One region of the Comamonas sp. Tr-654 genome, then DNA from elsewhere that is predicted to be linked to it. Evidence: riboswitches for the same ligand, from Rfam matches in the RefSeq annotation. Region 1 holds a riboswitch; each other region holds the start of a gene.
What was found. Region 1 has a riboswitch for thiamine pyrophosphate ahead of F3J24_RS24555 (long-chain fatty acid--CoA ligase). Riboswitches for the same ligand answer to the same signal wherever they lie in the genome.
Positions count from the first base shown of each region.

Region 2: another riboswitch for thiamine pyrophosphate. It lies ahead of thiC (phosphomethylpyrimidine synthase ThiC); the one in region 1 lies ahead of F3J24_RS24555 (long-chain fatty acid--CoA ligase).
Region 3: another riboswitch for thiamine pyrophosphate. It lies ahead of F3J24_RS04530 (FAD-dependent oxidoreductase); the one in region 1 lies ahead of F3J24_RS24555 (long-chain fatty acid--CoA ligase).

Region 1 is NZ_VWWQ01000012.1:7,895-17,504, reverse strand. Features, by position in the region: gene F3J24_RS24585 (AMP-binding protein) at 1-685, opposite strand, end outside; gene F3J24_RS24580 (biotin transporter BioY) at 682-1,275, opposite strand; gene F3J24_RS24575 (energy-coupling factor transporter transmembrane protein EcfT) at 1,286-1,879, opposite strand; gene F3J24_RS24570 (energy-coupling factor ABC transporter ATP-binding protein) at 1,872-2,621, opposite strand; gene F3J24_RS24565 (hypothetical protein) at 2,969-3,184, opposite strand; gene F3J24_RS24560 (TonB-dependent receptor) at 3,240-5,369, opposite strand; TPP riboswitch at 5,681-5,772, shown strand; gene F3J24_RS24555 (long-chain fatty acid--CoA ligase) at 5,843-6,937, shown strand; gene F3J24_RS24550 (acyl-CoA reductase) at 6,934-8,400, shown strand; gene F3J24_RS24545 (ABC transporter ATP-binding protein) at 8,390-9,163, shown strand; gene F3J24_RS24540 (ABC transporter permease) at 9,160-9,610, shown strand, end outside.
Region 2 is NZ_VWWQ01000005.1:303,246-312,855, forward strand. Features, by position in the region: gene F3J24_RS17080 (ABC transporter substrate-binding protein) at 1-965, shown strand, start outside; gene F3J24_RS17085 (ImpA family metalloprotease) at 1,481-4,345, shown strand; gene F3J24_RS17090 (DUF2867 domain-containing protein) at 4,518-5,084, shown strand; gene F3J24_RS17095 (DKNYY domain-containing protein) at 5,173-5,814, shown strand; gene F3J24_RS17100 (hypothetical protein) at 5,888-6,337, shown strand; gene thiC (phosphomethylpyrimidine synthase ThiC) at 6,425-8,359, opposite strand; TPP riboswitch at 8,619-8,736, opposite strand; gene F3J24_RS17110 (nitroreductase) at 8,807-9,478, opposite strand.
Region 3 is NZ_VWWQ01000001.1:991,252-1,000,861, reverse strand. Features, by position in the region: gene F3J24_RS04545 (thiamine phosphate synthase) at 1-741, opposite strand, end outside; gene F3J24_RS04540 (thiazole synthase) at 752-1,555, opposite strand; gene thiS (sulfur carrier protein ThiS) at 1,691-1,888, opposite strand; gene F3J24_RS04530 (FAD-dependent oxidoreductase) at 1,995-3,089, opposite strand; TPP riboswitch at 3,153-3,314, opposite strand; gene thiD (bifunctional hydroxymethylpyrimidine kinase/phosphomethylpyrimidine kinase) at 3,380-4,252, shown strand; gene F3J24_RS04520 (SH3 domain-containing protein) at 4,320-4,793, opposite strand; gene F3J24_RS04515 (ankyrin repeat domain-containing protein) at 4,918-5,685, shown strand; gene F3J24_RS04510 (cytosine permease) at 5,760-7,052, opposite strand; gene F3J24_RS04505 (hypothetical protein) at 7,467-8,363, shown strand; gene F3J24_RS04500 (RNA polymerase sigma factor) at 8,403-8,990, shown strand; gene F3J24_RS04495 (hypothetical protein) at 8,987-9,610, shown strand, end outside.

The DNA of each region.
Region 1 (9,610 bases):
CCCATTGCAGCATCAGCAGCAACTGGCTGGGCACGGCGACAAGGCAGGGCGTATCGCCGCCCGCCAGGGTTGCGAGACAGCGCGAGGCAGAGAACTTTTCCTGCATGACGGCGCCGCAGCCATACCAGATGCCTTGCATGGCCCCGAACAGAAACAGCGAGTGCGAGATGCGCCCCGGTGCCAGCGTGCGCTGGGCGACGACGGGGCCGAAATCCTGCAGGCCGACGCGAAAGCTCTCCGTCCACGACAGATGGTGGCGCTTGAAGCCCTTGGGCAGGCCCGTGCTGCCCGAGGTAAAGCCGGTATAGAAGGCGGCTGTCGGTGTTGCCGATTCCAGCTCGCAGGCCTGCCCGGGCAGCCAGCTTTCAATGCGCTGGCGCACGGCCGGTTGCCAGTCGGGGTCGGCGACCGCCGCGCAGCGGCCGCTGCGGATCACGGCCAGAAAGTCCACCAGTCGCTCCAGGGTGGAGCGGCTGGCATCCAGCAGCAGCATCTGCGGCGCGCGTTGCGCCACCAGGCGTGCCGAGCGCAGCTCAACCTCCGCGTGCAGCCGGCCAAAGGTCCAGGAGTCGGACTCGCTCTGCAAGGCCACCACATCGGGTCGGTGCTGTGCCCAATGGGCCAGCGGGCCATGCACCAGTTGCCAGAAGCCTTGCAGCGGCGCAGCAGCGGATAGCGCCTTCATCGGCGACCGCCAAAGCGCCAGTCAGGCAGACCGCGTGCCACGGTGTGAACAATCAGTGCGCAGAGAATGCATTTGATGAAGTCGCCTGGCACAAAGGCCAGCGTCACGGCAAAAGCCTGGCTCAGGCTCATCTTGGCAATCAGCATCAGGCCCAGCACGCCAAAGGCATGCAGGCACAGCAGGCCGCCGAGCACGGAGGCGATGAAAGCGCTCAGTGCCGTGCGGCGCGGCGTGCTTTGCGGCAGGGCGGCCATGATGGCGCCTGTCACGGCGGCGGCCAGCGCATAGCCGATCAGATAGCCGGCAGAAGGTGCCATGAAGACGCCGATGCCGCCGCGGCCGCCCGACAGCAGTGGCAGGCCCACGGCCACGGCCGCGAGAAACAGCGCCATGGATTGCATGCCACGCCAGGGGCCGAGCATGACGCCGGCCAGCATCACGCCCAGCGACTGGATGGTGATGGGCACGCCGAATGGCAGGTCGATCTTGGGAATCAGGCCCATCACGGCCATCAGCGCCGCGAACAGCGATACCTGTGCCATGGAGCGTGCACCGCCGCGCGATACGGTGTGAGAGGGAGTGGTGGTCATCAACAGTCTCCTAGAAACCCAGTCTTGCCCAGAGGGCGTCCGCCACACGGCGCGTGGCCTGCAGCATATGAATCGTCAGCGGTGCAATCAGACGCAGGCCGCCGCTTTTGCCGGTGCGCAGCCGGTATGCCTCGTCCAGCTTCTTCCATTGCACAAAGAAATGCTCGGTAAAGCGCAGCATCAGCGCAAGCTGCATGGCCACGCGCTCGGTGGGGATGCCCAGGCGGGCCAGCGGGGCCAGCAGCCATTCCAGCACCTCGACCAGATCGCTGGGGCGCGTGGTCACGGTCAGCACAATGCCCAGGGTGGAGGCGCAGACCAGCCGAAGGCTGCTGACGGCCGCCAGCACCGGATTGCCCATCAGGACATGAAAGCCCGCCACCAGCAGCGCTGCGACGATGACTGAGCGCATCAGCCGGCGTGCCACCTGTGTGGCTTGGCCCAGCGATATCCAGAGTAGCAAGCAGGTTGCGCCGCAGCCCGCAAGCACCCAGGGGCTGGCTATCAGGAACAGCAGCGTGCCAAAAACCGCCAGCAGCAGGAGCTTGAGGCCGGCCGACCAGCGATGCAGCCAGGTTGCAACTTCGCTGTAGAGGCTACCCATGCAGGTCTCCGTGGGAGGTTGCCTGCATCAGCTGCTCCCGCACGGAAGTCTCGTAGGCGCTGCAGATGTCGCGGCCCGGGCCGTCGCCGCGCAGCCGGCCCTGCTCCAGCCAGATCACGCGTTCAAAGTCGCGCACATGATCGAGCACATGGGTGGAGACCAGCACCTGCTGCGGTGCGGCGGCGATATCCTGGGCCAGACGGGCCTGACCAGGCAGGTCCAGGCTGGCAAAGGGCTCGTCCAGCAGCAGCAGTTGGGGGGCGGCAATCAGCAGCGAGAGCCAGCACACGAGCTGGCGCTGGCCCTGGCTCAGGCTGCTGACGGCTCGCTCGGCCCAGTGGGCCAGACCGCGTGCGGCCAGCAGCTCACGCGCCCTGGCTCTGGCCTGCTGCTTGTTCAGGCCCTGGGGGCGCAGCCCCAGCGCCAGTTCTTCCTCCACGGTGGGGAAGATGATCTGATCGTCCGGGTTCTGGAACATCAGGCCGACGAGGCCCGGCCGGTTCTGGCGCGCCTGCAGCAAGGGCACATCATCTACCAGTACCTGTCCTGCCTGAGGCAGATCGAGCCCGCAAAGCAGGCGGAACAGGCTGGACTTGCCCGCGCCGTTGTTGCCGATCACGCCGATGCGCTTCTCCGCCAGGCTCAGGTTCAGGCCGTCGAACACCTGGGTCTTGCCACGCTGCAACCGTATGTCGATCAGCTGTACGCCTTGCGGGGCCAGGCTCTGCAAACCATCGCTCATGCGCCGGCTCCTGCTGCGGGAACGGCAGGGCTGCAAGCCGCCTGGCTGGGATGTGGATGGCAAAAAACGAAAAGAGCTGACATACGGGGGAATCTGAAACCTGCCCCGGCTTCAAACATGCGAGGCAGCGTTGGTGGCGGATTCTAGCGCTGTGAATTTGCTTTCAAAAGTCTGCGATCTGAGCTCTTTTTATGTGAATTTCCTATAAGAAATGATTTCTTTACTAGGGGTGGCCGCCTGTTGCCGTTTGCCCAGCATTTCGTGGCAGTTGCACGCCTGATGGCAGCGTGTTGCAGAGTGAAGGATTTCTGTGCGCCGTTCATGCCTGCTTCAGGGGCTAACTCCGCTCAATCTGCATGAGCGTCGGCTTGAGGATCCACGAGATTGACCGTGAATAGCCTTGTTTTGACGTGGCTTGCAGGGCTGATGAGCGCAAGCCTGTTGCAGGCGTCTGCCGCCAGGCAGGCAAAACGGGCACGGGATTGGCGGCTTTCGGGCTCGAACAGGCAGTTTGTACGCACGAAATATTTTTCTGAAAAATCGTCTTTGATCTGTCCGGACATGAAAAAAGCGGGCACCAGGCCCGCTTGCTGTTGTCCGTCAACGCGGATGACATGCCTAAAACTGGTAGCTAAGGCTGGTCCCGGCCATCCATTGGCGTCCTGGGGCCGGCTCGTAATAGCGTCCGTTGCCTTCGTTGACGATGACCGAGCCCACATAGTTCTTGTCAGCCAGATTGTCGACGCGGGCAAAGGCACTGAGCTTCCAGGCGCCCAGGCGCCGGGTGTAGCCCACGCTCAGGCTGGCCACGTTGTAGCTGGGGGCATAGACCTGGTTTTTGTCGTCGGCGGCAATTCGGCCCACATGACGCCAGTCCAGACCCACGCGCCAGTCGGTGGCGGGAAGCCATTCCAGCCCCAGGTAGCCCAGATGCCTGGCCGTGCCGGCAATGCGGTTGCCGGCGGGAATGCAGTCCTGGCCCTTGCTGTCGCAATAGCCGCTGCGCAGGCTGGCGTCGAGCACGGTCAGCGCGCCGTTCAGGCGCAGCTGGGGCATCAGCCAGGTGGTGCCGCTCAGCTCCATGCCGCGGCGGCGTGTTTTGCCTGCGTTCTGATAAGAGGTGCGGCCGTTGTCGTTGCTGGCCACCACGATTTCATTGTCGGTACTGGTCTGGAACAGCGCTGCAGACCAGTCGCCGCGCAGGCCGGCCACATTGAAGCGTTGCTTGATGCCCAGCTCGGCACTGGTCGATACCGCAGGTTTGAGGCCGAAGTTCAGGCCGCCCACCAGATCGGGGCGGTACGAGATCTCGTTGAAGGTCGGTGTTTCCATGCCGCGACCCAGCGAGGCATAGACATTGGTGTCCTGATTGAGCTCGTGCTGCAGCGAAACCACCGGTAGCAGCTTATGGAATCCGGCATTGCCGCTATCGTCTTTGTCGGCCAGGAAATGGTCGCGCGACTGGAACTGCACATTGCTCCAGCGCAGGCCTGCATCGAGCTTCCAGCGCGGCGCAAAGGCCCAGGAGGCTTGCAGATAGGGGTCGATGCTGGTGAGGGTATTGCGCTCGTCGCGCACCAGATCGCCGACCACGCCCAGCTGGTTGCCCACAAAGTTCTTGTAGCCCTGGCGGTCTTCCCTGACGGTATTGGCGGCCAGGCCGGCAATCAGGCTCAGGCTGCCGCTGCCCAGTTCGTATTTGCCGCTCCAGCGTGCATCGATGCCGCCATAGTCGCGCTTGAGGCCGATCACTCCGCCTCTGTAGCCAGTCTGTGAGGCCTTGGGTGTGGACTGAAACTGCATCATTTCACGTTGACCGGCATAAGCCATGAAGCGCAGCGCCTGGCCTGCGCCCAACTCGCGTTCATAGGTTAGGCCGGCTTGGGTCTGCTTGACGCTCTTGCGCGAGTTGTATGTCAGCGCATTTGGCGTGGTCATCTTAGGATTCTTGGCCCAGTTCATTGGCTCTATGCCACCGGGGTCCTTCGCATCTATGTCCACATGATTGGCCACCAGGGTCAGCTGACTGTATTCGTCGGGCTTGACATCGATGCGGGCGTTGAACAGGTTTTTGTCCGCTGCGCTCTGGGCCCGGTAGCCGTCGGTCAGAAAACGGCTGGCGCTAAGCACATAGCCAATCCCGTTGGCTTCGCCCTGAGCCTTGAGGCCCAGTCGCTTCTGGCCGTCGCTTCCCAGCGCAAAGCTGCTTTCCACCGAGGGCGCTCCCTCGCCGCGTTCGGTATAGGCATTGATCACGCCGCCAGAGGCGTTGCCATAGAGCGCGGAGTAGGGGCCGCGCAGCACTTCCACGCGCTCCAGCGAGGCGATATCGATATTGTTGGTCTGACCCTGGCCATCCGGCATGGTGGAGGGAATGCCGTCCACATAGATCTGTATGCCGCGCACGCCGAAGGTGGAGCGCGCGCCAAAGCCGCGAATGGATAGCTGCAGGTCTTGCGCGTAGTTCTGGCGGTTCTGCAGCTGCAGGCCCGGAGCGGCGCTCAGGGACTCCGAGAGATTGACCTGCAGATTGCGCTCGCGCATGCGCTCGCCATCGAGCACGGTGACGGAGGCCGGGGTCTGCTCCAGTGCAGACTGCTGCAAGGTGCTTCGCACGGTGACTTCGGACAGCTGGGGCAGCTCTGGCTGGGCGGCGGCTTGCTGGGCCATTGCGGACTGTGCCGTCAGCAGCAGTCCGGCGGCGGCCACAGGCCAGCCTGCCAGATGGCAAAGGCGCGAAAAATGCATGTAAATATCTCTGGGGCTTGGGGCGGGCGTTCGGTGCCCTGGATGATTTGCAAGCGTCTGCTGACACAGTCCATGACCTCGACAGGCCGCGCTTTCAGGCATGGCGCATATGCGCCATTGTCGGCGCCGTGGCAAGTTAGGTCCCAGGCAGCTTGCAGTGCTGGGTCGATTGTATTTGGGCAGCAGTGTTTTGATGTTTTTGCCGTAGATGTCCTTCCTACCTGTGCTGGAGCCTTACCCCAGGTTACAAGTGACGCGACTTTCATGCGGCAGCTCGGGCCCCGTGCAGCGACGCCGTTGGGGTAAGATGGCGCCGCGCTCCGGGGTGCACACCAGTGCTGAGATCTACACCCGCGAACTTGACCCGGTTCATACCGGCGGAAGAAGAGCTTGCAAGCTGACCTCAGGGCAGTGCGTTCTCGCATGGTCAGCAAGCCTTCGGAGCATGACGTCCCCGCTCTCGAAGGAATTTCATGGACAAGGCCGCTTCGCTGGTCGCCGATCTGCTTGCTTTCATCGCAATGGATGACTGCACCGACGACCAGTTCAACCAACTCGCCCTGCGGCTTTTCGCCTATCAGTACGAATGCAATGCGCCGTTTCGCAGCTTTTGCCAGCGACGCGGTGCCACGCTGCGCAATGTCAGGAGCTGGCGCGATGTTCCGGCCGTGCCCATCGATGCCTTCAAGGCGATGGAGCTGCGCAGCGAGCCGCCATCGCCCGCCGAGCGTGTATTCATGACCAGCGGCACCACAGGCCGCGCCGCACGTGGACGTCATTTCCATCCGCAGCTCGATGTCTACGACCTGTCCATGAAGCGCTATTTCGCCCGACGTTTCATGCATGGTCTGGAACGCATGCCCATGGGCATTCTGTTTCCCGATGAGCAGGCCATGCCCAATTCCTCGCTGGCCCACTATCTGGCCCTGGCCTGTTCCGAATTCGGTTCGGCCGGCAGCCGCTACTACCTGAACTCGGAAGGGCTGGACATGCCGGCCCTGTGTGCAGCGCTGGAGGAGTCCGAGCGCAGCGGCCAGCCCTTTGCCCTGCTGGGCGCGAGCTTCAGCCTGGTCCATGTCATGGATGCCCTGCGTGAACAGGGCCGCAGCTTCCGCTTGCCTGCGGGCAGCCGCGTGCTGGATACGGGCGGCTACAAGGGGCAGTCGCGCGAGCTGCCGCTTGAAGAGTTCTATGCCGAGCTTTCGCAGCTGCTGGGTGTTCCGCGCAGTCTGTGCCTCAATATGTATGGCATGACGGAGCTGAGCACCCAGTTCTATGACGATGGCAATGCGGCGCTGCCTTCGGTCAAGTCCGGTCCGCACTGGATCCGTTCGCGTCTGGTCGAGCCGATCACCGGCAGGGACGTGGCAGCTGGTGAGCGCGGCATTCTGGTGCATTGCGATCTGGCCAACTACAACGCGGTGACCACCATCCTGACCGAGGATGTGGGCCTGTGGGCGGGCCAGCAGGAAAAAGACGGCTTTTTGCTGCTGGGGCGCGCCGAGGGCGCTGCCGCCAAGGGATGCTCGCTGGCGGTTGAAGAGTTTGTGAAAGCTGCCGGCGCATGAGCGAGCAGCGCAAGCTAAAGCGTATCAAGGCAGGCTATCTGCCGGGCCTGAACGACGATGAAGTGCAGTGGCAGACGCTGGACTTCGAGTCTCGGGACGGCCAGAGGCTGGAAGTCAGTGTGCCCGTGCTGACGGCGCAGCAGATGCGGGATCTGGCCGGTCGCGTGCGCGCGGCCGCGGCCATCCATCTACGCCCCATGCCGGTAGCCGAGATCATCGATGCCGTCGATCGTGCGATGGCCCGCCTGCTTGATCGCAACGACATCTACCGCCAGCAGGCCGAAGCCTGGCTGCCTGTGGTCAGCGGCTATGACGCCGATATGGTGCGGCTGGGGCTGACAGGGTTTTTCAAGACCTTTCGTGCAGCGCAGCTCAAGCGCTTTGTGGCCGAGGATTTTGCCAACCCGGCAGTGCTCGACGGCTTTCAGCCGGCAGCCAAGGGCGGGGCCGTACGGGCTTTCGGCCCGGACCTGCTGGTGCATAGCTGGGCCGGCAACGTGCCTGCGCTGTCGCTGTGGAGCCTGGTCTGCGGCTTGCTGGTCAAGGCCCCTGCGATAGGCAAGCTGGCCAGTGCCGAGCCCTTGTTTGCAGGCTGGTTTGCGCGCCTGCTTGCCGAGGTGCATCCGCCGCTGGCCGATTGCCTGGCCGTGGTCTGGTGGCGCGGCGCGGGCGGCGAGGAGGCCGACGCGCTCTATGCCCAGGCCGATACGGTGCTGGCCTACGGTGGCAACCAGACTCTGGATGCGCTGCGCCGTCGCCTGCCCGTGACGACGCGCTTTTTGCCCCATGGCCACAAGCTGGGCTTTGGCCTGATCGGTGCGCAGGCGCTGGATACGCTCAAGGCTCCTGGCATGGCAAGGCTGGCCGCCTGGGACGTGATGCGCTACGACCAGCAGGGCTGCTACTCGCCCCATGTGTTCTATGTGCAGCGTGGGGCACCGGTTTCGCCGCGTGCTTTTGCCGACTATCTGGCGGCCGAGCTTGCCAATCTGCAGCGACGTTTCGCACGCCGCGAGCTGGATCTGGAAGAAGCGGCGGCGCTGGCCCGCTGGCAGCAGAGCATGGAGTGGGGCGGCGAAGCTCACCAACTGCTGGGGCCTGTGGATGCGTCCTGGAGCGTGGCCTACAGCGAGAGTCTTCAGCCTCTGGCACCGACAGCGCTGTACCGCACGATTGCGGTGGTGGCCGTGGACCGGCTCGATGCAGTGCTGCCCGTGGTGGGCGCTCAGCGTGACTATCTGCAGACCGCCGGCATTGCTGCCAGCCCCGAAGAGCTGTACCGCCTGGCGGGGCTGTTGGGTGCGGTTGGTGTCACGCGTATCAGCGCCATCGGCTCCATGAGCATGCCCGAGGCGGGCTGGCACCATGACGGGCGCTTCAACCTGCTGGATCTGGTGCGCATGACGGAGATCGAGCAGTCGGCAGAGCTGGCGGCCCAGCCGCTGGCCTCTTATGCGGACTGAGGGAGTGGATACCGCCGTGGCATTCATGGAGTTCAAGCAGGCCCGATACAGCTACCCGGGACGAGCGCCCGTGGTGGATGGTGTGGACTGGCAAATCGGGGCCGGAGAGTTTCATTGCCTGCTGGGGCGCAGCGGCTGCGGCAAGACCACGCTGCTCAAGCTGGCGGCAGGCCTGCTCAGGCCTCAGTCGGGGCAAGTCTTGCTGCGCGGCAGCGAACTGGCAGCGCCAGGGCCGCAGCTGGGCTTCATGTTCCAGGCTCCGACCTTGCTGGATTGGCACACGGTGATCGACAACGTGCTGCTGCCCGTGTCGCTGCAGCGCAAACCCGGGCTGCAGGATCAACAGGCGGCCATGCAGTTGCTGGAGCAACTGGGTCTTGCCGAACATGCTTCGCTCTATCCGCGCCAGCTCTCGGGCGGACAGCAAAGTCGCGTGGCGCTGGCGCGTGCCCTGATTCTGGAGCCGCCGCTGCTGTTGCTCGACGAGCCTTTTGCAGCACTGGATGCCATCACGCGCGCCGAGCTGCAGGATGATTTGCTGCGTACCTGCCATCGGCATGGCACGACGGTGCTGTTTGTCACCCACGACATCAACGAGGCCGTCTATCTGGGTGACCGCATTGCGCTCATGCATGGCGGTCGCATCGTGGACGACTGGTTGATAGAGCTGGCAGAACCGCGCCAGCAGAGCATGCGCCATGGCGCGGCGTTCAACGACTATTGCGCGCGCATTCGCGCATCCATGGACCGGGGTGGCGCATGAGCGGCCTGCTGAACAGAACACACTGGCTGTCTGCCTCGCTTTTGATAGCTGTCATCGCAATGTGGGAGATGGCTGCGAGGCAATTAGGCTTGTCGGCGCTGGTCTTGCCTGCACCCTCGGCAGTGGCGCTGTCCCTGTGGTCGGGTCTGGCGTCCGGCTATTTCTGGCCGCATCTCTGGGCGACCTTGCAGGCCTTGCTGCTGGGCCTGCTCATAGGCAGCGCCGTGGGCCTGCTGGCCGGCATGGCACTGGCCGAGTCTGAACTGCTGGAGCGCGTGCTCAAGCCCTATGTGGTGGTCAGTCAGGTCGTGCCCAAGCTGGCTCTGGCGCCATTGTTCGTACTCTGGTTCGGCTTCGGCATGCTGCCGACGGTGCTGATCACGGCGCTGATCTGCTTTTTCCCACTGATGGAGAACACATTGACGGGCCTGCGCCAGGTGGATGCCC
Region 2 (9,610 bases), on a different contig from region 1:
AGGCCGATATCGCGGCCAGCAAGGCCCGCGAATGGATAGACACCCAGGGCATCAGCCTGGTGTTCGGCGGCACCAACTCCGCCACGGCCCTGGCCATGGCCAAGGTCGCGCAGGAGAAAAAGCGCGTCTTTATCGACAATGGCGCGGGCAGCTCGGCCCTGACCAATGAACAGTGCAGCCCCTATACCGTGCACTACGCGTTCGATACCGTGGCCCTGGCCAAGGGCACGGGCGGCGCCGTGGTGGACACGGGCGGCAAGAGCTGGTTCTTTGTGACGGCCGACTATGCCTTCGGCCACGCCCTTGAAGCCGACACCAGCAAGATCATCGAAGCGCGCGGCGGCAAGGTGCTGGGCTCGGTCAAGACACCACTCAACGCCAGCGACTTCTCCAGCTTCATGCTGCAGGCCCAGAACAGCAAGGCGCAGATTCTCGGCCTGGCCAATGCCGGCGGAGACACCATCAACTCCATCAAGGCGGCCAAGGAGTTCGGCGTCACCAAGAACATGAAGCTGGCCGGCCTGCTGGTCTTCTTCAGCGACATCCACAGCCTGGGCCTGAAGAACACCGAAGGCATGCAGTTCACCGCCCCCTGGTACTGGGACATGAATGACGGCTCGCGCAAGTTTGCCGACGCCTTCATGACCAAGACCCAGCGCCGCCCCAGCGAGATCCAGGCCGCCGACTACTCGGCCACCATGAACTACCTCAAGGCCGTGGAAAAAGCCGGCACGCTGGATGCCGACAAGGTCATGGCCACCTTGAAGAGTACCAAGATCGACGACTTCTTCGGCCAGGGCTATATCCGCGAGGACGGCCGCTATGTGCACGATATGTACCTGATGCAGGTCAAGTCGCCAGCTGAGTCCAAGGGCACCTGGGACTATTACAAGATCATCAAGAAGCTGCCGGCCGAGCAGATCTGGACGACCAAGGCCGAAAGCAAATGCCAGTACTGGCGATAAAGCGGATTGGCACGGACAGAAAAAACATGGGAGCTCAGGCTCCCATTTTCTTTACTGCCTCGAGCAGTGCGAATGGCAAGCCAGGGCTGCGCCGCCTGAAAACTCCGCCGCTGAAATCAATGCTCTAGAAAATACCAAATCAATGAATAAGTCACATATTTAAAACATAAATTACAAATTAAAACACACCGATTTTAGATTGAATTGCTTTACTATCAACTTGAAAGCATCAAATCTTCTACAGACATAGATTTCAATTGTTTTCTTAAATAAAAATCCTGCATCACTCAGGACTTTTCGGTTATTAACAAAACACCTGAATGCAGCCTATTTCGCTATTGGCATTTGTGCTGAGTCAATAAATGGTTGCCACGCCATGTTTCGGTTTGGGCAGTCTCGTTGGGCCATGCTCAATACAACCCACGGACAAGGCTACACTGCGCCGCGCCTTATCGGCTTTACGCCTTCCTCACTACCTAAAAACAGGTAGTTTCTTTGACCCGTAGCAACGCAGCATGACTGCCAGTTGCGGCGCCCTGACTTCCAAACTCATGTTTCCACGCTGGACTCTGACTCTCCTGGCAAGCCTTGCCCTGACCGCCTGCGGCGGCGGTGGCTCTGGCGACTCCTCCCCTGCCACGCCTCCTGGCTCCGAAACCCCTTCGCAGCCCGGCACTCCCGGCGTCACGCCTCCCGAGGTCGCACCTCCTGAAGTCGATCCGCCTGCGGTGCTGCCGCCCGTCACCGAGCCGCCGACCAGCAGCCGCATAGAACAGGCCTTGCTTGCCGGTAACAGCCGCCTGCTGCAGGCCGAAGACCAGACGGAGCTGCTGCAATCGGCAACGCAGCTGATCCAGCAAACCCGGCTGCAGCAGCAAAGACTGCTCGCCCAGTTGCTGGATGACAGCACGGCCGCGGCCCTGGACTTCGGCAACAACAGCCAGCGCGTCAGCCCCTTGCTGTCGACCAGCGCCAGCCCGCTGCTGGTGGCCAACAACGGCAATGTGCTGGCCAGCATGGCAACAGCCCAGAATGGCCGCGCCCTGGCCTATGGCAAAGATCTGATGGGACAGCTCGCCACGGCCTCGGGCGCCAATCAGGCGCAGTTGCCCCTGTTCAAGCGCAGCTTCACCTGGCTTGCCACCGGCAAGGCGCAAGGTCCGCTGCCGGCCACGCTGCGTATGGCGGCGCAGAACTACAGCCAGGCTTCGGTCACGAATCTGGTCGCCCGCCTGGGCAGCAAGGCCGAGATGGTGAGCTGCGCCATCACCGATCCCGCCAACAGCTGCTGGGAAAGCATCGATGTCTTTGTCTTCGGCCAGGACACGCCGTTCTCGGCGTCGCTGAGCAACCAGGTCAGCCGCTACCTGCAGGCCGGCAAGGGTGTGATCTATCTGCACAGCAACTGGGGCGACTCGGCCGGCGGCCGCCAGGTGCTTCAGGCCATGGGCATGGAGCTGGGCGGCTATGCCGGCAACTACTGGGCGCCCGCCGACGGCTACCAGATCGGCGGCAGGACCGCTGCCCAGCAGCGCCAGGCGGCCGACAGGCTGGGGGCGCATGAGTCCGCGCTCGCAGCCCTGAAAAACGGCAGCAGTGCCGACTTCTCTGCAGACACCAGCCTGATCGGCGCTCTCGACGGCATCCGCAACGATCTGCTCGGCCAGGAAGGCCAGGGCATCAACCTGTTTGCCGACAACTACTATCTCAAGCCCTATATGGCGGCGCATCGCCGCCTGGTGCTCTGGGCCGATCTGGCACGCCAGCAGGTGGACTATGCGCAGGTGCGGCGCTCCGATGCCAGCACCTTTTTCCGCACCATGGCGGCCGACACGCTGAGCTATGCCGTGCGCGAGCATGAAAGCACACCGCTGAATTTTGCCGACTGGATGCCCAAGGCCTCGCCCGGTCTGGCCACCAGCGACAGCTGGGAAACCATCGAGGTCACCATTGCCCAGACCGATGGCCGCACGGCCATAGGCCGCGGCGCCGTGCCGGGCAAAACCGTGCAGGTGCAGATCGTGGATGCCGCGGATGCGGCACTGGCACTGCGGGTGGGCAATATCCGCACCCGCGGCAATCCTCTGGCGCAGGAAAACTACACCAGGCCACGCTTTCCCGATGGGCACCAGGCCAGCCTGAGCCCGGGCCAGACGCTGAGCTACACCACGGCCTGGGGCGGTCCGCTGTTTCTCAACTACTCGGGAGCCAAGGCCGGCAGCGTGGTCAAGCTGCGCGTACGCGGCAGCGTTAAATACGCGCATTTCGACTTCACACGCAATCCCGGCGCACAGGAGATTGACGAGGCCGTGCAGGCGTTGCAACGCGGCGACTTTGGCTGGCAGACCTCCAAAATGGTGGGGGGCGAGGTACAGCAGACCATTGGCTATGCCCAAAGCGCCATCGGCAGCCACCATCCGCGCACCTATGTCGTGGAGCGCCTCAAGGGCATGATCTTCGACAGCAACCACCTGGCCAACGGCTACAACAATATGAGTGCCAGCGCCAATGTGAACAACGTCTGCGCCACGCTGGGCTGGGATTGCAGCGGCAGCATCCAGCGCGCGCCCGGCGTGCAGCATTTTGTCGGCTGGCTCGCGGCATGCGGCTTTCTGTGCTCAGGCAATCCCTCGGACGGCGCTGCAGGCCTTGCCCCCGGGTGGGGCTGGTGGCATGAGCTGGGCCACAACACCGTGATGCGCCATATGACGCTGCTGACCGCCGACGGCGGCGGCTGCCCTGTGGAATGCGACAACAACATCCTGGCCAATGCCAGTGCCCTGCGCCAGTACGCCATCACCAATGGTGCCGAGAACGACAGCGGCGAGCGCATCGACCATAAGAAGCTCTATCTGGACATCCAGGCGGCACGCGCCACGGGCAAGACCGGCGATGCTTTGCAAGCCGATATGTTCCAGCGCTTCTGGACCAAGGCCAACAAGTCCGACAACGCCATGCGCGCCGTGCACTTTCAGCTGGCCTTCATCTACACCCGGGAACGCCTGGGCCAGGCCCAGCCACAGCCTGCGGATGTGATCGACTTCCTGGGCCTGCTGGGTCGCGGCGAGCGCCTGATCTATGACAATGCCTACTGGAGCGCCAACAAGAACGCACTGGGCATGAAAGACTATGCCAGCCGGGACATCAGCAACCATGAGCTGCTGTATGTGCTGTCCAGCCGCATCATCGGCCGCGACATGCGCCAGGTCTTTGCCCATTACGGCATTCCTCTGAGCTCGGTCGCTCTGAGTTCGATCGCCGCTCATGGCATGCCTCAGCTCGCTCCCGAGTTCTACGCCATGGTGCCCGGCAAGGGCAACCAGCTGGAGCTGGGCCGCTGGGTGGATCTGACGGGAGGCGTTCCCAGCTACCCTTTCTAAGCCAAACGCCGCAGCCCTGCGGCATCGCTCAGCAAAAAAGGCAGGCCTTGCGGCTTGCCTTTTGCATTTCGACAGCCAGCTGGCGCAGACTGGTGCCCGTCGCCGGGCAATCTGCGCTTCCGAGACCGGAAGAGGATTGCGCGCCGGACTCGATAAATTCGCCTGACCCAAGATGCAACTGATCGATCAATACCTTCCCACCTTCCAGTTCCAGGAGCGCCATACCCTCATCTCGGACCTGCCGCCCAAAACATTGCTGGATGCGGTCATGCTCCCCGGCACCACGCAAGACCCATGGGCCAAGGGCTTTATCCGGCTGCGCGAGCTGCCCGATCGTCTGCTTGGCACGCTGGGGGCAAGAAGCGGACTGAGCCAGCGCCCGGCTTTCAGCCTCGAAGACTTCATGCCCCTGGGTCGCGACGCGGACCAAGAACTGGCCTTCGGTCTCCTGGGACGGTTCTGGCAGCGCGACTACGGCCTGGTCCGGCTGCAGGAACCTGAAGCACAGTTTGCCCGCTACACCGAGGCCAACCTGGCCAAGCTGGTGCTCAACTTCAGCACGGAACCGACGCCCGAAGGCCGGACGAAGCTGGTGACGCAAACCCGGGTACATTGCACCGATGGCAGCGCCCTGCGCAGCTTCACCCCCTACTGGTGGTTGATCCGACCGGTCAGCGGTTTGATCCGGCGGCGCCTGCTCACCCGAATCCACAGGGTCGCTGGATCTCTCCATGAATAAGCAAAGGCCGCAACAATGAGCTGGAAAAAAACTGGCCGATCTGCCCGGGCAGAAAGTGATTGGCACTTACGGCAGCGAACTCTGGGCCTTGCGGGATGCCAAGGTCTGGCATCAGGGACGCAGGCTGGCGACCGCCGACGCGGCGAGCTTCGAGATTTTTGAAGATCAGCAATTCATTGCCAGAGATGCCTACAGCATCTTTCACGCCTGGAGTCGGCTGCCGAATATCGACCGGAACAGCTTTCGCCAGCTGGGCATGTATTGGCTGGACCGCAGCAGTATCTATTTCGAATATGAAACCTCGCTCAAGCCGCTTGCGGGTAGCGACCCTCTGACTTTTCGCGACCTGGGCGGCGGCTATGGATCCGATGCCCAGACAGCGTGGTACTGGGGCAGAAGAATGAAAAACTGTATCCTCAGCCGCCATCTGCAGGTGATGCCGGGCAATGATCTGTATGCCAGCGACGGCGAGCAAATCTATTGCGACGGCAAACCTCTGCGTGGCGCCAATCCTTTGCGCTGGCGGATTCTGAACTCCGGATTCTCCGGCGACGACCTAGCCATCTACTACCTGGAGCGCAAGCTGCCGCGTGCGGACCCGCCCTCATGGCAGCATATTCATGGCGCATGGTCCAGAGACAGAAAAAATGTCTTCCATATGCATCTGATCGAGAAGAATGCCGTGCCGGAGTGCCCGGACCCGGCCTGTGCACCAGGCTGCAGCCGATAAGATCCCGCCCAGCGCGAAAGACAATGTCCCGGATGCGGGACGCTGCCTTGCAGCCCATATACAAGGAGAGATGATGAAGTACGACGACGCGTCCTGGCACTACGGCGGGGATTTTCCGGCCGATCTTCCGCAGGCCGCGGGCGCCACGCATATAGGCATGTTTCTGGCTTGGCTGATCCGCAACGACTGCGCCAGCCAAGAGCTGATCGAAGAAGCCGAAGACGAGATCGAGCTGCTGAAGAACGAGAAGCTGAGCGGCGCCCAATTTCTGTTGCGTGTGCTCGACGAGAAGTTCACGAACCATGAACTGAACGAAGAAGGCAATGCCTTTGCCGTGGCCTATTACCGAGGCGAGGACCACGACAGCAGGTTTGTGGATGACTATTTCGAGGAGTTCGGTGTCGACGAACAGACCATGTATGGCGTGAGCGACGACTGGGAGCAGTTCCACCGGATTGCGCCGAAGATCAATGCCCGATATCGAGCTTGGGTTGCAGCCGGTCGCCCCGAATACCTGATCTGACCTTCAGGCTCGGCCAGGCCTCACTCGCCCCAAAAAAAAGCGCAGCCAGGGCCTGCGCTTTTTTCATTGGATAGCTGCCAGCTCAGATCAACGTGCCGTGGTGTCCGATGCGATGGGAATATAGAAATCCCCACCCGCCTTGTTGAACTCCTGGGCCTTGGCCTTCATGCCCGCGGCAATGCTGTGCTCGGCGCTCATACCCTGCTGCTTGGCGAAGTCGCGCACTTCCTGGGTGATCTTCATGGAGCAGAACTTGGGTCCGCACATGGAGCAGAAATGGGCCACCTTGGCGCTGTCCTTGGGCAGGGTCTCATCGTGGTAGGCCTGGGCCGTGTCAGGGTCCAGGCCCAGGTTGAACTGGTCCTGCCAGCGGAAGTCGAAACGCGCCTGTGAAAGCGCATCGTCACGCGAGCGCGCGCCCGGATGGCCCTTGGCAACGTCGGCGGCGTGGGCCGCGATCTTGTACGCGATGATGCCCTGCTTGACGTCGTCGCGGTCGGGCAGCCCCAGATGCTCCTTGGGCGTGACGTAGCACAGCATGGCCGTGCCGAACCAGCCGATCATGGCCGCGCCGATGGCCGAAGCAATATGGTCATAGCCGGGAGCGATGTCGATGGTCAGCGGGCCCAAGGTGTAGAACGGTGCCTCGTGGCAGTGCTTGAGCTGCTCGGTCATGTTCTGCTGGATCATGTGCATGGGCACATGGCCGGGGCCTTCGATCATGGTCTGCACATCGTGCTTCCAGGCGATCTGCGTCAGCTCGCCCAGCGTGGCCAGTTCGGCAAACTGGGCATCGTCATTGGCATCGCTGGCGCAGCCGGGGCGCAGGCCGTCGCCCAGCGAGAAGCTTACGTCGTACTGCTTCATGATGTCGCAGATGTCTTCGAAGTGCTCGTAGAGGAAGCTCTCGCGATGATGGGCCATGCACCACTTGGCCATGATGGAGCCGCCGCGCGAGACAATGCCGGTACGGCGCTGGGCCGTGAGGTGGATATAGGCCAGGCGCACGCCGGCATGGATGGTGAAGTAGTCCACGCCCTGCTCGGCCTGCTCGACCAGGGTGTCGCGGAAGATCTCCCAGGTCAGGTCTTCGGCAATGCCGCCGACCTTCTCCAACGCCTGGTAGATGGGCACGGTGCCGATGGGAACGGGCGAGTTGCGCACGATCCAGTCGCGCGTGGTGTGGATGTTCCTGCCGGTGGACAGATCCATGACATTGTCCGCGCCCCAGCGAATGGCCCAGACCAGCTTTTCCACCTCTTCCTCGATGCTGGAAGTCACGGCCGAATTACCGATGTTGGCGTTGATCTTGACCTTGAAATTGCGGCCGATCGCCATGGGCTCGATTTCAGGGTGGTTGATATTGGCCGGAATGATGGCGCGGCCGCGCGCCACCTCGTCGCGCACGAATTCGGGCGTGATGATCTTGGGAATGCTGGCGCCCAGGCTGTTGCCGGCCAGACGCAGTTCGCGCGCCGCGTCCTGCTGGTACTGCGCCATCCATTCGCGGCGGCCGTTCTCGCGCAGGGCCACATACTCCATTTCGGGCGTGATGATGCCGCGCTTGGCATAGTGCATCTGGGTCACGTTCTGGCCGGATTTGGCTCGGCGCGGCTGGCGCTGCAGCGCGGCTGCCTCGGCGCGCAGCTGGGCAACGCGGGCATCTTCCTCGCCACGCTTGCCGCCGTCGTCCAGCGCCACGCGCTGACGACCCACGTAGTACTCGCTATCGCCGCGCGCTTCGATCCAGGCAGCACGCACGCTGGGAAGACCCTGGCGCACGTCGATCTGCACGGCGGGATCGGTATAGGGGCCCGAGGTATCGTAGACGCTGACCTGCTCTCCATTGGAGAGCGCAATATCGCGCACCGGCACACGCAGCTGGGGGTGCAGCGCGCCGCTCAGATAGCTCTTGGTCGATGCCGGAAATGGCTGGCGCGACTGGGCCAGCAACTCGGCAAAACGGGCAGCATCGGGGGCATGGCCTGCAGCAGGCGTAAAGATGGAATCAGGGGCGTTCATCGCAGTCTCCTCAAAGCGGTTGAAATGCATCAAACGCTCCGTGGAGTGCGGCCCCGCTCTGATCTTGCCCTGCACTGGCTCGACCCCCTATGAGGTATCCGGCCTGTGCCGCCGAAATTCTGCAATTTCGGCCTGGTTCTTCACGCACCGGCTGCCCAGAAAAGACAAAACCCCAGTGCGCGAGGCGCCTGGGGTTTGCTGTGCCCATGGTTTTCAGGGCTGGCACTGGTGCCGGCTGTCCTGTCCATCCATAAGCCCTGCGTCAGGGTCCCGCTCTTCTTCCGCCGGTATGAACCGGATCAAGTTCGTCGGGTTCGCCTGCACTGTTTTCACAGTGACTGGCATCTCAGCGCTTTCGCACACCCCGGAGCTGCATGCAGTATAGGCTGGTTTTGCAGCATGTAGTACGTGCATTGCAGCGGTTTAACTCTCCTGACTCTCAGGTGCCTAATCCGCAGCCTCGTCCAGCCCTTTCAGCGCCAGCCATTCATGGCTGGCCGCACGGCTTGCGCGCCACTGGTTGATGGGAGCGCTGACGTCCTCGTAACCCAGGGCGATGCCGAAGGCAATCTGGTAGCCCTCGGGCAAGGCCAGTTGCTCGATCAGCATATCGTTGTACATGCGCCAAAAGCCCTGGGCGCAGGTGGCCAGGCCATGCTCCACGGCCAGCAGCATGAAGGACTGCAGGTAAATGCCCAGATCCACCCATTGCGCATAGCCCATGCGCTCTTCCACAGCCACAAAAATGCCCACGGGCGCACCGAACATCTGGCCGTTCTTGGCCAGTTGGGCCAGGCGTGCGGCCTTGTCCTCGCGGCCGATATTGAGTGAGCGGTACAGATCCTCGCCATTTTCAAAACGGCGGCTGCGATAGGGCTCCCACAGTCCGGGTGGATAGGACAGGCCGGGACGCGGCACCGCCTCTGTCTCTTTGGCCCTGGCACATAGATCCTCGAGCGCCTGCCCGCCCACGGCGGTCACACGCCAGGGCTGCATATTGCCGCCGGACGCGGCCTGCGCTGCAGTCTCCAGCAAGCCCCGCACCGTGGCTGCAGCCACGTTCTGGGGCAGAAAAGCGCGTACCGAGCGGCGCTGCTGCAATGCTTGACGAATATCCATCTCTTGTTCTTTCCAAAATTGCTGCACTGCAGTGTAGAAGCTTGCGGCATTTTCCCAAGTCGCGCCGGATACCTTGAGCGAGCCGCCCCGGTGCTTGCCCTGATGGCGCGGCCTGCGTCAACTGCGACCATG
Region 3 (9,610 bases), on a different contig from region 1:
TTGCGGGGCCGTCGCCATCTTCTTGAGCGTGGTCGGGAACACCGCTCCCAGGGCGATATAGCTGGGCTGGACGGCATGGGCACGCACCATTTCGGCGTAGCCATGGGTGGAGACGCCCAGGCGTGTGCCCGAGGTGCGGATGGTCTCCAGATCACGCTGGCCGATCACGTCCAGATCTTCCTGACCCACATGGATGCCGTAGGCGCCTGCGTCCAGCGCGGCCTGCCAGTGGTCGTTGATGAACAGATGTGCAGGTGTGCCCTTGACGGCTTCAACAGCCGCCTTGACTTCACGGGCCACGGCGGCCTGGTCGCCGGATTTGAAGCGCAGCTGCACCGTGGGCACACCCGCGCGGGCCATGCGGCCCACCCATTCGGCCGTGGGCAGCACGCCATACAGGCCCAGCTCGCGCGGGCAATGGGCAAAGGCCTGGGCCGGGTCGACCTTGCCGAGACCGAAGTCGCGCGGGTCGTCGGGCCAGTGGGTGGCATCGAAACGATTGTTGCGCTCGCTCTGGCACTGCCAGGCCTGGGCCAGAGTCTGCGCATCCACGGCGATAAAACCCAGTTGGCTGCAGGCCTCAAGCGCGGCCAGATAGGCGGGCTCCTGGCGCAGTGCGGGCGGCACTGGCTGTGGCGTCAGCTCGACCGAGTTGGCATCGTGGTGCAGCTGGGCGCCAAAGTTGGCACTGTGCTGGTGGATGATGGCTTGCGCCAGAGCCTTGATTTCTGCGGAGTCCATGGGCCGGCCTTTATTCCTGATGCCAGAAAGGGGTGCCCAGCACGGGAGTGCTGGGCTGGGCGGCATTTTGCTCTGCCATGGCGCCTGCGCGCCAGGCGGCGTGACCGGCATTGACGGCATCGGAGAATGCGCCGGCCATGGCGACGGGGTCTTCGGACAGGGCCACGGCGGTGTTCAGCAGCACGGCGTCATAGCCCCATTCCATCACGGTGCAGGCATGTGAGGGGCGGCCCAGGCCGGCATCGACGATGAGCGGCACTTTCAGGCGCTCGCGCAGCATCTGCATGGCATAGGGATTGACGGGGCCACGGCCGGTGCCGATGGGCGCAGCCCAGGGCATGACCGCCTGGCAGCCCACGTCGACAAGCTTTTGGCACAGCACAAGGTCGTAGGTGGTGTAGGGCAGGACCTGGAAGCCGTCCTTGATGAGGATGGAGGCCGCTTCCACCAGATTGAGCGTGTCGGGCTGCAGCGTGTAGTCGTCACCGATCAGCTCCAGCTTGATCCAGGGCGTGTCGAAGACTTCGCGTGCCATCTGGGCTGTGGTCACGGCCTCCTGGATGGTCATGCAGCCTGCCGTGTTGGGCAGCACGGGCACGTTGAGCTTGCGCAGCAGCTCCCAGAAGCTGGCACCGGTCTCGGCGGCATTGCTGCCCTGGCGGCGCAGCGAGGCCGTGACCATGGCGGGCCTGGAGCGCTCCACGGCCGCTTCGAGAATCGCCGGCGAGGGGTAGCGCGAGGTTCCCAGCAGCAAGCGGCTTTCAAAACGCTGGCCGTAGAGAACCAGGGCGTCGTCGGTAGTTTTTGTATTCATGATTGGTCTTTATCTTTGATCAGCAAGCCATTGCACAGGCACGACCCGAGTGAGAGACACCCAGCAAGAGCCGCTTCGCAGCGCAGGTGTCGTCCCCCTTGGGGGAAGGCGCGTTGCGACTCAGGGGGATTCATCTCACCCGCCGGTGACGGGAGAGATGACTTCCATCCTGTCGCCCTCATCGAGCGCGTGACCGGCGTATTGCGTCTTGGGCACGAACACCGTGTTGACCGCCACGGCAAACGGGGGTTTGGCCTGCATCTGCGCCAGCGCATCGGCCACGGTGGCATGGGCTGGCAGCTCGGTGGCTTGCTGGTTGAGAGTGATCTTCATGGCATGGAAACGGAAAATAAAGCGGGTGCTAAGTTAAACCTCTGCACGGCGGCGCTTGCGTGCGCCAGGGGTGCAAGTGCTGTGCGCCAAAGTTCGGGCTCGCAGTTCAGCCACGATGCACGGCGACATCGAACTCGCGCGCCAGCGGCGAGTCGCTGTGGTCCAGCAGCTCCAGCACCACGTCCAGCATGGCGGGCGAGATCATGAAGCCGTGACGGTAGAGGCCGTTGACTTCCATGACGCGCGGAGTCAGCAGACGCACGGCGGGCAGATTATCGGGCAGGGTGGGGCGGCACTGGGTGGCGATCTCCACAATCCGGCCTTCGGCAAAGCCGGAGTGCACGGTATAGGCCGCGCTCAGCAGCTCCAGCGTGGAGCGCACGCTGGCCGGCGACATATCGTCGGACTCGATCTCGGTCGCGCCAATCACGAACAGATGGTCTTCCTTGGGCGCGATATAGATGGGGTAGCGTGGATGGATCAGGCGTGTGGGGCGCTGCAGCGTGACTTCGGGGGCATGGATGCGCACCACTTCGCCGCGAATGCCGCGCAGCTGCTTCCATTGGGTGCGGGCACCCAGGCCCCGGCAGTCGAACACGAAGTCGGGCTGACCGGCCTCGCCGGGGCGGAAGTCGCCAACCTCGCGCGGGCTCTCCCAGTGCAACTGCACGCCCAGTGCGCTGAGCTTGTCGACCAGCGCCGTCAGCAGCTGGCGGTTGTCCAGCTGGCCTTCGCCGGGCAGATAGACGGCCTGGTTGAAGCGCCCCTGCAGCGCGGGCTCGCAGTCCTGCAGCGCCGCGCCGGTCTTCTCCTGCATGGCCGGCAGGCTGGGGTTGATGCGCCGGTTTTTCTCCAGCAGGCCGAAAAAGCGCGCCGCGTCGCCCTGATCCTGGCGGTGCCAGAGAATCAGCGTGCCGTTTTGCTGCAGGAACACATGCTGCTCGAGCTGAGCTATCAGCTCGGGCCAGCGCTTGAGCCCATGCTGGCCCATGCGCACCACGCCGGGCTCGGTAATGGCCGACTCGGCCAGCGGCGCCAGCATGGCAGCCGCCACGCGCGCCGCAGCACCATCGCCTTGCGGGCCATGGGCGTCATAGAGGTCGATGGCATGACCGCGCTGAGCCAGGGCCAGCGACAGCAGACGGCCCATGAGGCCGCCGCCGAGAATTGCGATCTTTGAAGAAGCTTGTAGCAATGACATGTGCAAATCGTTTTCCATCCGGACACAGGAACAGGGCCATGTGCAGGACAAAACGCGGCATGCCTTGCGGCTTGTGAAACTCCCCACGCCAGCATGACCTGGATCGGGTGCAGGGGGCACAGGGCACGGATGGTGCTCTGGTGCGCAGCCGGTGGCTGGCGCAGCCCCAGGGTGTTTCTCAGTCCGCACAGGCTGATTGCCTGCGGGACACCCCTGTTTCGTCCGTTGGACATTACAGCACAACCGCAAACAGCACGCATTGACCATGCGCATGGGCGATAATTTTTGCCATGACAGTGATTGCTTCTTCCTCTATCTCCGGCGCCGCAAAAAAGCGCTATGCACGCGTGCTCTCCATCGCCGGCTCGGACAGCGGCGGTGGCGCCGGCATCCAGGCCGACCTCAAGACCTGTGCGGCACTGGGCTGCTACGGCATGACGGCGATCACGGCCATCACCGTGCAGAACACGCTGGGCGTGACGGGCATTCACGGCATTCCGCTCGATACCGTGCGCGGCCAGATCGATGCCGTTGTGCAAGACATAGGCGTCGATGCCGTCAAGATCGGCATGCTGGCCACCCCCGATGTGGTGAGCGTGGTGGCGGATGCGATCCGTCGCCACCAGATCAGGAACGTGGTGCTGGACCCCGTGATGGTGGCCACCAGTGGCGACCGCCTGATCGTTCCCGAGACGGCCCAGGCGCTGGTGCGAGAGCTGTTCCCGCTGGCGACGGTGATTACCCCCAATCTGGATGAAGCAGCTTTGCTGCTGGGTCGCAGCATCGACGGCATTGCAGCGCTGGATGCGGCCGTGGCCGATCTGCTGGCCATCGGAGCGCCTGCGGTGCTGCTCAAGGGCGGGCATCTGAGCGGCAATCTTGTCATGGATGTGCTGGGCCGGCAAGGTCAGCAGGCCAGCGACTATCTGCGCCTGCAGTCGCAGCGCATCGTCACCCATAACGGCCATGGCACGGGCTGCACGCTTTCGTCGGCGATTGCCTCCTTCCTGGCCCAGGGGCTGGTGCTGGAGGCCGCGGTGACCGAGGCGCGGCGCTATATCCTGGGCGCCATCGAGGCGGGGGCCGAGGTCTACACCGGCCAGGGCCAAGGCCCCCTCAACCACGGCTATGCGCCGCGCGCGCAGCTGATCGTCGAAGGCTGATTGCCGGCACTCGCAAAAAAGGCCTGCAACTGCAGGCCTTTACCTTTTGGGGCGCCTGTTGCCGGGCTTACCAGCCCCAGACCAGATTCTTGGCCACCCAGCCGCTCTGGCCGTTGCTGCGCTGGACCTGGGCCCAGCTGCCTTGCTTTTTCAGCGTCTGCAACACTTCATTTTGTTCCAGCTTGCCTACCCGGCTGTGCTTCTGGCCGGGGCCGGAGCGCAGATTGGCCGTGCGTGCAGTCACGACCATATGCGGGCTCTTGCTGGTCAGCGGGGCGTGGACCCATCCCAGCGTGGACTCATAGTCCTTCACGCGTAGCCACTGGCCCTTGCGCTGGGTGACTTGCAGCGGGTAGCCCTTGCTCAGTTCCCAGAGGGTCGCGGAGCGGGTGTTGGGCTGCTCGCGCACATTCACGGTCTTGCCCTTGATGCTGACGAATTCCTGGGCTTGTGCGAGGGCCGGCAGCAGGCCGGCGGTAAGCGCACCCAGCGCGATCAGGCTTGAAGTGGCGGCGGTGCGGATCCAGCGGTTGCAAGACACGGGGCAGATTCTCCTTTTATCGATTGAAAACATGCTGTAACCCCCATCGGACTTGCGTGTCTAGCTATAGTTCCTGTAGAAAGCTGACAGGGGCTGAACACCCAGCCAGCCATCAAGGAATGCCATGAACCAGCCAGTCCGCCCCCATGGGAGCGCCTCGTTGACCACCCGATTGATGCTTGCGATGACGGCTCTGGCCGCAGCAACGCTGCTCACGGCCTGCCAGAGTAGGGCGTCGGCGAATGCTCCAGCTGCAACACCTGCCGCCGCTGCGGCGGCAAAAGCCGGGGACCTGCAGATGCCGGGCCAGCAATTGCTGGCTGCTGCCGCGCAGGGCGATGCCGTGGCGGTGCGCAATCTGCTGGCCGGCAACGTGCCCGTCGACGTGCAGGACGCCCGCGGCAATACGCCTTTGCTGCTGGCCACGGCGGCCAACCATATCGAGGTCGCACGTTCGCTGCTGATGCATGGTGCCAGCCCCAATATCCGGAACCAGATGCAGGACAGCGCCTATCTGCTGGCCGGCGCGCAGGGCAGGCTGGAGATTGTGCGCATGACGATTTCCTATGGTGCCGATCTCAAGAGCACCAACCGCTATGGCGGCACGGCCCTGATTCCGGCCTGCGAGCGCGGTCATCTGGAAACAGCCCAGGCGCTGATCACGGCAGGTGTGGATGTGAACCATGTCAACCGGCTGGGCTGGACCTGTCTGATGGAGGCCGTGGTGCTCAGCGATGGCGGGCCGCGTCATCAGGCCATCATCCAGGCCCTGATCGATGCCAAGGCCGATCTGAACCTGCCCGACAAGGATGGGGTGACGGCCCTGGCCCATGCACGCCAGCGCGGGCAGCAGGCCGTGGTGCAACTGCTGCAGGCAGCGGGCGCCCGATAGAAGATAGGAAAGTAAGAAGTAAGGCTGAAATGCGCTGTCGCAGGGCGCTGGTTGCTATTGAATTTGAGTCTTGCTCAGGCGGCAACGGAGCGCGGCTGCAGCTGGCGTGTGGCGACTGCCACCGCAAAGGTCAGCGCCAGCGTGGGCAGGGCCGAGCCCAGGGCCGTGCTGACATAGGGCAGCAGGTGATAGAAGGCAATGCCCAGCACCCAGATGGCCACGGCATCCCAGCGCACGGCGGGCGCTTTTTGCATCAGCTCCACGGCATCGGTACCAAAGGCCAGGCGACCCAGCATCACGCCGAACAGCGGCACAAAGCAGGAGCTGAGCAACAGCAGAAACGGCTCCAGGCTGTGCATGGGCAGCACCATGGCCAGCGCTGTGCACAGGGATGCGATCAGCAGGCCCCAGCGGCGAATGCTCCAGCCCGGTTGCAGGCTGTGGGCCGACATGGCGCCCGAGTAGGCATCGCCGTAGGCGTTGTCCACCTCGTCGATCAGAATCAGCGACAGGGCAACCAGCCCGCCCTGGGCCAGCAGCAAGGCCGTTACCAAGTCTTCGCTGGGCAGGGTCAGGGCCACCAGCACGCCCAGGGAGTAGCACCAGATATTGGCCAGGGCAAAGCCGGTCCAGGCGCCCGTCAGCGCGGATTTGCCGCTTTTGCCGTGGCGCGCATAGTCGGCGACCAGCGGCAGCCAGCTGATGGGCATGGCGATCACCAGATCGACGGCGCCAAGCATGCTCATGCCACCGGCATCTTCGCGGGCCAGCAAGGTTTCGAGGCCGGTGACGCTTGCCATTTTCAGGAATTGCCAGCTCAGCCACAGCAGCGAGGCAATCACCAGCGGCAAGGCAACGCGCGAGATGATGCGGCGCACCAGGGTGGTCATGGAGCCGCTCATCAGCAGCAAGATCACGCTGCCCCAGAGCAACGTGGCCAGCCAGGGCCAGTAGGCCGCGCCCATGATGCCGCTTTGCTTGCCCAGCGCCACGGTGGCGTCACGCATCACCACCAGCTCGAAACTGCCCCAACCCAGCAGCTGGACGATGTTGAGCACGATAGGCAGTCGTGCGAAGCGGCGGCCGTAGACGCTGTGCATCAGCCCGGCGCTGGACAGGCCGCTGTCGCAGCCTAGCTTGCCCACCCAGCCCAGCAGGCCGGCGCCGATCAGGGAGCCGATGACTATCGCGATCAGCGCATGCAGCGGGCTGAGCGCGGGCAGCAGATAGGCTCCCATCTGCATGACCAGCAAGCCCACGCCCAGACTGAACCACAGCGAGGCATGGTCGCGCCAGGCAAAGACGCGCTCCTGCGCCGTCACCGGGGCCAGGGCCCGATTGGCCGATGTGGAAGAAGATGAATTCATGAATGCTCCGCCAGAAAAACGAAGCAGGGGCCGCATGGTTTGCGCAGCAAGCCATCAAAGACATGGCGAGTCGCGGTCTGACACCTTGGACAGCTTCCCTGCGCGAGGATGATCTCGGGCAAGCGGTCATCAAGAACCGCTTGCGCAATCAGGTTCAAAGGGACTCTCTCAGCCCTGACCGGTCATGGTCAGGACACCCCCAGCATTGCTGCCTGCCTTGGACTGCAGCGAGCGCGATTGTGCCAGACATGCCGGGCTGTAGCAGGACTGCGGCGCCAAGCGGTGTTGCCAACGGTGTTGCAAATGCTTGCAAATCGGAGGGCCGGTATTGACCCCGTTGGCTCTGCTGCTGCGTTTCAGCCTCCGACAAGTTGGTTTCAGCCGCCGTGGCTGTATCTTGAGGAGGCCTTGTCCATGTTGTCTGTCCGTATCGAACCCCCGGTTCCTGGTTTCTTGCTGTCGCGCGGCTATCTGCTGCGCGCTTCGCTGCTCTGCGCTGCTGTGATGGTGGCCGCCGCGCCGGCTTCGGCCTGGACGCGCGGCAACCCAAAGCTGGCCCAGATCAGCATCGTCGAACGCGCCACGGGTCGGGTACTGCCCCAGTACAGCCACGAGGGGGAGCTGTGGGTAGTGGGCCGCCCCGGTGCCAACTACGCGGTGCGCATCCGCAACCTCGAGAGCCGCCGCATCATGGGCGTTATCAGCGTCGACGGGGTCAATGCCATCAACGGCAGCACGGCGAGCTCCCGCGCCGAAGGCGGCTATGTGCTGGATGCGGGCGACAGCTATGACGTGAGGGGCTGGCGCAAGAGTAATGACAACGTGGCTGCGTTCTATTTCTCGCAAAGCGATATGTCCTATGCCGCCAGAACCGGCAGGCCGCAGGATGTCGGGGTGATTGGCGTGGCGCTGTACCGTGAAAAGCTGCCCGAGCCGGCCAGATACCAAGGGCCAGTCTACGAGTCGGACGCCGCGAGCGCTGCATCGGCTGCGGAGTCTGCCGCAGCCGATAGTGCCATACCGCAGGCCACCAGCAAGAGCCGCAGCGCCGAGCGCCGTGCACCACAGGCCTCGCCGGCCCCCTCGCTGGGCACGGGCCATGGCGCGGTTGAGCGCTCGCAAGTCACCCAGGTGGAGTTCGAGGCCGACACTGACCAGCCCCGGCAGATGGTGCGTATCCGCTACGACAGCTATGCCAATCTGGTCGCCAGAGGCGTGATCCGCGAGCCCCGTCCACGGCCATCGCAGCCGCGCGTGCCCAATCCTTTCCCCGGGGACAATGGCTTTGTCCCGGACCCGCCCCGTAACTGAACGGAGTGCGCTGCTGCCGGAGTTTGCATAATCGCGGGCATGCTTGCACCGCCGCTTGCTCAAGCCCAACCCGCCGATGAGGCCCTGATGCGCCGCTATGCCACAGGGCAGGCCATGGCTTTCGAGACGCTTTATGCCCGGCATAGCCTGCGCATGTGGCGCTATTTCTATCGCAACACGGGCGATGCGGCGCTGGCCGATGATCTGGCGCAGGACCTCTGGTTTGCCGTGGTGGACGGTGCCTCCCGCTATGAGGTGCGCAGCAAGTTCACGACCTGGCTGTTCACCATGGCACACAACCGCCTGGTCGATCACTGGCGTAGGCAAAGGCCGGGCATCAGCCTGTCAGCAGACACGCAAGAGTCCCTACGGCTGGCGGAGAGCCTGTTTGCGGCATCGGGCTTCGAGCCCGAGCAGCAACTCGATCGCCAACTCATGGCCCAGGCCATTCTGGCTGCGCTGGCGCGGCTCCCGGCCGAGCAACGCGAGTGCTTTTTGCTGCAGGTCGAGGCTGATCTGACGCTGGCCGAAATTGCCCAGGCCACCGGTGTTGCCGAGGAGACAGCCAAAAGCCGCCTGCGCTATGCACGTGCCAAACTGCGCGCCGCGCTGGAGGAACTGGCATGAATATGCACCCCGAAACCCCGCCCGGCGACGACAAGCCCGATGCGCTGCGCGAGCTCTACCACGAGGCCGTGGCAGAAGACCGTGGCCCCAGTGCGCAAAGCAGCGCCGCCATTCTCGAGCGCGCACGCCAGCGTGCGGCAGGTGTGGGGCAGCAGCCCCCGGAACTGGCGGACAAAACTGCGGCCAACGACCGATTCTGGCTGCGGCATGCGCTGGGCGGACTGGCGGCCGTCGGACTGGTGGGCTGGCTGATGTTGCAGCATGCGGCCTGGCGGGGCGGGCCGGACGCCGGACCCGGTTCCAGCTCCGAAGTCGCGGCTGAGCCTGCCCAACCTGCGGATATAGACCCGGCTGCACAGGCGTCTGCGCCGGCGCCTGCAATCGCTTCTGCTGGGGCGGCAGCAGATGCCAGCGCAGCCGGGTCGGCTTCGCGGGCTGAGAAATCCAGGCAGAGCCGGGCTCCAGCCAAGGCACAGCAGGCATCGCCTAGTCTGGATGGGCAGGCGTCGGCCCCCGCACCGCAGTCCGAGGCTGCGCAGGCTTCCGGCGCAAGCACCGGTAAAGACATGGCGCGCTCCGCCAGACCGGCTCCCCGGGCTTCTGCGCCGCAGCGTGATGCC